DNA from 2 places in the Mucilaginibacter sp. 5C4 genome. Region 1 is predicted to be linked to the other one. Evidence: riboswitches for the same ligand, from Rfam matches in the RefSeq annotation. Region 1 holds a riboswitch; the other holds the start of a gene.
What was found. Region 1 has a riboswitch for cobalamin ahead of RHM67_RS12840 (TonB-dependent receptor plug domain-containing protein). Riboswitches for the same ligand answer to the same signal wherever they lie in the genome.

Region 1 (3,178 bases):
ATTATGCTGTTTGGTTTGTGTTTTAAAACCAAGATCGATTCCCTTAATATCAACTTTACCCAAATTACTGAACGAGAATATTGCCGGGTTGCTGTTTGGGACAGCCAGGATCTTGTTCTTAACATAGTTGTAATAAGCATCGGCAGTAATAGCTATGTATTCAAATATGCCATCTACGTTTTTAGAATATGTGGCTCCCAAATCATACTGATATACAAATTCGGGTTTTATAACCCGCTCTACAAACGCATAATAATACAACTCATCTAAAGTTGGCGCGCGGAAAACGTTTTTGTAAAATGCCCGTATTTTAAGATTCGGATTGGAGAAAGGCTGCACCGTTGCCATCAGTGTTGGCGACAAAACCGACTTTTGCTGAAAGGCCGTACCCTTTTGCACTGTTTCGTGAATATTGGTTTGCAGCAGATTTCCCTGTAGTTGCCACTTACCCAGTTTTAGGCTACTGGCAATAACGTTTAAAAGCGTAAACCTTGCAGGGTAAGCGTACTTATCAATATCAGCATCTACTTTAGTATAGGATGCATCGATAGCGTAGGAGATATCCCAATTATTGGTTAAATGATATGAGAGGGCTACCGATTGATAAGCTTCGCGTTGTTTGTAATTTTCAAGAACAAATCCCTGGATGTTATTGTAAGGCGAATCGAGGTAACGGGTTTTTAGTTGGGAGAGTTTGCTGTTAAGTAATAGCGAAAGTCCGTTTTTAAATAGGCGTTCGTATCCTGTTTGTACAAATACATCGTCATTATTCAGGTGCTGCCCATGTCCTTCGGTATAAGATACTACCGCCCCCGGCAATCCACGTTTAGCGTTGTAGTAATTAAGGTGAATATTAAATTTACTACTATCATTTTTATTATAGTACAGCGCGGCATCTGTTTGTATTGATTCCACATCGCCGTGATGCCGGGTAGATACCGTGTCAGAACCATCGTTATCTACCTCATATTTATACCGGCCGTTGGCTTTTATATAATTGCCGTTTATAACAAATTGCCAGTTATTATTAGCCCGCTGTTGCCATTGGAGGTAAGGATTGATCAACCCAAAACTCCCCCCCTTTGCCCCCACCTGGATCTGGTATATTTTTTTGGCCGTCAAAGTTGGGCGGATAGTTTTAATGCTCAACACGCTTGCAGACGCGAAAGACCGTGCTGATTGCAACAGGTCACCGGGTTGGCCATTATACAGGGTGATCTCCTGAACATTATTGAGGTTGAATTTACTCAGATCTATTTGTCCGCTTTGGGCATCATTCAGCTGCACACCGTCGTATAACACAGCGGTATGGTTTGTGCCCAGGCTCCGTACCGATATGGTTTTTAATCCACCAATGCCGCCGTAATCTTTAATGTTAACGCCTGCAAAATTGCGCACGGCATCGGCCACATTAAAAGCACTGTAATGTGCAAAATCTTTTTGGGTGATTTGTTGAGCGGGTGTTAACGTTTGTAGCCTGAGTGCAGTCGATGCCTTTATCGGTACCTCTTTGAGATGTTTTGTAGTATCGCGCTGCGCGAAAACAACAGTTGAAGTTAATAGGAAAACGCCCGCAATACAAAACGTCTTGCTTATAAATGGGGGTTTTGCTAACCTGAAAATACTATCGTAACCGTGCCTCATGCTGATGTTAAAACATCATAGCGTACAAAAATGGAAAATACAAGAATGGAAATACACCGCCTTATGAAGAGCATTCACACCCAAGCTTCAATCCCCGAAAGCTATGAATAATATAATGCTGAGGCAGGTATTCTGACTTGCTCCCCTTTGCCCTGCCTTCCCATCCCGAAATACTCGGCACAGTGGCAATTTTGAACGGACATTGGTTAACGGAGCTTACAGCTGCGGGACAGTTACAGATTTACACTGTATTCCCTTTTAATCCTGCTGTGAATTTGCTTCGTGGCAGGAACCTAAAGCGCTGCAAATGTAGCATTAGAAATGCTAACGGCAAATGCAATTATCAGCGCCGGTTAAATTAATTTCAATTAACGAAAACCCGCTGTAATTTAAGGTGTTTAATAAATACAAACGCAACATACCATGACATCATTAGCATTGCAAAATAGATACCGTGGCCCGGCGGAAAGCCAGGAACCAAGTTTAAACCTTTCTACCGCCGAGCGCACCATTTCTATCGCAAGTGGTATTAAACTAGCATTATCCGGTTTTAGAGGATTATTCAAAAGCCCTTTCGCCAGCATTATCAAGCTTGGCGCTGGTGGCTACCTTCTTAACCGCGGGCTTACCGGCCATTGCGAACTATACTCGCGCATGGGCCGTAACAATACCAAGCCGGTAAACATAAATATCCGTTCATCATACCATATTGATAAACCACGCCAGGAAGTTTATGACTTTTGGCGCAAGCTGGATAACCTGCCCCTTTTCATGAAACACCTCGAGAGTGTGGAGGTCATAGATAATAAACGCTCACATTGGGTGTTAAAACTACCTATCGGCACAGCCAAAGTAAGCTGGGATGGCGAGATCGTTCGTGATGAGCCGGGTTACAGCATCGGCTGGAGTTCAATACCCGGGTCATTAATCGATAACGCTGGTAAAGTACGTTTCCAGGATAGCCTTAATGGCAGCGGCACCTTGGTAGATATCATCATCAGCTACCGCCCGCCTGCCGGTGGTTTTGGAGGTGGCATCGCCCATATCTTAAACCCTGTATTTAAAAACATGGTCGATAAGGATGTACGCAACTTTAAACAGTATATGGATATTGATGGCGGCATCGCTTCATATACATCACAGGTAAATGATAACTACTATGCAGAACCCATAGCAATTGTAATTGAAGAAAAAAATTGTTGAAGATAGTTCGCTCGGAGATGATACCTCCCGCTTCCGTTCACATATTGAGCCTATTGATAGCAGGCAAACACCGGGTGCCGAGAGTTCGGTGTTGTAAGAGACGCTTGTCATGGTGAGCCAGTCGAACCATTAGCGAATTGTACAATCTTTCGACAAGTTCAAGATGACAATGTTATAAACAAAAAAGGCTTTCTGAATAAACAGAAAGCCTTTTCTTATAAATATGCGCTGATTATTTTACAGCGTCAATGATCGCTTTGAAAGCATCAGGGTGATTCATCGCTAAATCAGCTAATACCTTACGGTTTAAACCAATTTCTTTAGCGGCTAA
Region 2 (3,178 bases), 220 kb from region 1:
TCGAATTGTGCAAAATGTCAAACAATTGATTTTCGTGCATCAGGTTGACAGCGGTGCTAACGTAAACTATATTTTTCATTATGATGTGGTTGCCGCAATGTACAGTTTGCATATTGTATATAGTGCATTGCGCTATGTTATATCACAAAACTGCGTACAATTCAAATATTAAGCAAATAAAAAGTTCTAATCTTTGTCGTATAGCCTTACCTGTTCAGCTATTTTGAATATGTGGGAGATGACTTTAACGCCGATATGCAGAAAATGGCGGCTGATCCAAACACCCAAAAAATGATGGAAACGCACCGATCCAACACAACTCCATATCTTCCCTACGCTGCCGCCATAGGGAAGATATGGAGCGATATGCAAAAGGTTTTTCATACGGAATAGTTATTGCTTGCTAATCCCTTTTTAGCTAAATTTGAGGTAAGTTAACGTTATGGATAAAAAGGAACCGGCCGTAGATCATGCCCTGATAGAGCATCTTAAAGAGGGTTTAAAACGAACTTACAAAGAGCGTTTTGAGATGTGCACACGCCTATATAAAATACAGCAAACCATGAACAAGGCTGTAATAACTCATAAACCTTTTATCAGCAAATAGCCCGTGGATGTTTTTGATGAGGATATTCTAAATTTATGGAAGGCGCTACAACAAAATGATGTGCAATACATTATGGTTGGCGGTTATGCTATAAACTTACATGGCTTTCAGCGTTTTACAGGCGATGTAGATATTTGGTTAAAAGATATACCTGAAAACAGGGACAATTTACGAAAGGCATTTATTAACAACAACATGGGCGATTACCCGATGATAGCACATATGCAATTTATAGCCGGGTGGACAGAATTTAGGTTGAATAACGGCATGAACCTGGATATTATGACTAATATGAAAGGCCTTGAAGGTTACACTTTTGACGAATGTTTATCAATGGCTTCTGTTGCGGATATTGACGGTATAAGCGTCCCATTCTTGCATATTAATCAGCTTATCGAAAACAAGAAAATTATAAACCGCCCTAAAGATCAGATTGACGTTGACGCTCTCCAGGAGATCAGAAAATTAAGAGAAGACAGCTAATCCTCCTTTTCCTCATCCTTATTACTTACATTTGAGCCGATGTAAGTTCTTTACTTTCCTTCATCAACCGGTATAGGTTTTACTTAATTGTAGATTAATAGGGAATAGTGTGCAAATCACTAACTGTCGCGCAACTGTAAGTAACACAAAAAGGTTTTTGCCAGAATATATGCCCACTGATTGTCCAAAAACAGTCGGGAAGGGCGGCAAAAATGTTACAAGTCAGGAGACCTGCCATACCGAATTGACAATGCTTTCGCGGTATGGGGCAATGGTCGTGTGTTTGATATAGTTTTTGTTACAACCTGTATTTTTTATGCAAGGGAGTGCTGTATCCATACTTTTCCACCAATCCATCCCAACAAACGCATTGCGAAGATTAGCTAAAAGGGCTTTTAACCGATTTATTCATTTAATCAATTAAAGCAATGCTGACGCAAAATTTAGGCTACCCGCGTATTGGTGGCCAACGCGAATTAAAAAAGGTCTGCGAGGGTTACTGGGCAGGCAAAACGGGGCACAAAAATGTGCTTACCGTAGGTAAAACCATCCGCCACGAAAACTGGCTGATGCAAAAAGAAGCCGGGATAGACCTTATCCCCTCAAACGATTTTTCGTATTACGACCACGTGCTGGATCATTCCCTGATGTTTGGCGCAATCCCAAAACGTTACAACGAGGTGATCCTAAAACAAGGCAAAGAAGAACTTGACCTGTACTTTGCTATGGCCCGCGGCTATCAAAAAGACGAACTGGATGTAGTAGCCATGGAAATGACCAAATGGTTTGATACCAACTACCATTACATTGTTCCCGAGTTTTATAAGAACCAGCAATTCAGGTTATTCTCTACCAAAATCACCAACGAGTTTTACGAGGCAAAGCAGCTAGGTATTATCACCAAACCAGTGCTGATCGGCCCGGTTACTTACCTGCTGTTGGGTAAAGAAAAAGAAGCCGGTTTTGAAAAGATAGACCTGCTGAAAAACCTGTTACCGGTTTACACCGAAATACTTACCAAACTACTGGACTTAGGTGCTGAGTGGATCCAGTTTGACGAACCGTTCCTGTCGCTTGATCTGACGGAAAAAGAACAGCAGGCTTACCGAGATGCTTACAAACAGTTACGTAAAGATTTCCCGCGATTAAAGTTTGTATTAGCCACCTACTTCGAAAAATTGGGCAGCAATGCCGAATTGGCCGCTTCCCTCCCTGTTGATGCCCTACATATCGATTTGGTACGTGCGCCGCAGCAGTTGGATGAAGTGTTGGAGTTGTTACCTGCCAAAACTATATTGTCGTTAGGTGTGGTGGATGGCCGCAACATCTGGAAGAACAATTTTGAAGCCTCGCTCGCCATCATCCAAAAAGCAAAAGAAAAGCTTGGCGATGATCGCGTTTGGATAGCACCATCATGTTCGTTGATCCACTCGCCTGTTGATCTGAGGAACGAGCACAATCCGGAAAAACTCACCCCCGAGATCAAACAATGGCTTGCCTTTGCCCGCCAAAAGGTAACGGAAATTGCTTTGCTGAAAAGCCTGGCATCAGATACCCCCGGTGTAAGCACCCAATACAAACTGGTCGAAAATCAGCATGATAACGCCTTGCGTAAAACTTCAGGATTAATTCATAACAATTCTGTAAAAGAACGTGTTGCCAAGATAACTGAAAGTGATGCGCAGCGGTTAAGTGCTTTTGCATCGCGTAAGCAAAAACAGCAGGAGCTGTTAAACCTGCCCTTGTACACCACCACCACTATCGGCTCGTTCCCGCAAACGGCAGAGGTGCGCAGCTGGCGTGCCCAATTGAAGAAAGGCGCTATCACTCAAACACAATACGACCTGCACATTGCCGAAGAAACCGAGAAAGCCGTTAAATGGCAGGAAGATATCGACATTGATGTTTTGGTGCATGGCGAGTTTGAACGTAATGATATGGTAGAGTATTTCGGCGAGCAATTACAGGGCTTTACCTTTACCCAAAACGGTTGGGTGCAAAGCTACGGCAGCCGCTGTGTGAAGCCCCCTATTATTTATGGCGATGTATCGCGCCCAAGGCCCATGACAGTTAAGTGGTCGGGTTATG

Region 2: another riboswitch for cobalamin. It lies ahead of metE (5-methyltetrahydropteroyltriglutamate--homocysteine S-methyltransferase); the one in region 1 lies ahead of RHM67_RS12840 (TonB-dependent receptor plug domain-containing protein).

The regions. Positions count from the first base shown of each region.
Region 1 is NZ_CP133775.1:2,722,337-2,725,514, forward strand. Features, by position in the region: gene RHM67_RS12840 (TonB-dependent receptor plug domain-containing protein) at 1-1,644, opposite strand, end outside; cobalamin riboswitch at 1,749-1,956, opposite strand; gene RHM67_RS12845 (SRPBCC family protein) at 2,068-2,847, shown strand; gene rplT (50S ribosomal protein L20) at 3,080-3,178, opposite strand, start outside.
Region 2 is NZ_CP133775.1:2,499,246-2,502,423, reverse strand. Features, by position in the region: gene RHM67_RS11755 (BLUF domain-containing protein) at 1-79, opposite strand, end outside; gene RHM67_RS11750 (hypothetical protein) at 232-393, shown strand; gene RHM67_RS11745 (hypothetical protein) at 443-607, shown strand; gene RHM67_RS11740 (nucleotidyltransferase) at 611-1,090, shown strand; cobalamin riboswitch at 1,148-1,344, shown strand; gene metE (5-methyltetrahydropteroyltriglutamate--homocysteine S-methyltransferase) at 1,519-3,178, shown strand, end outside.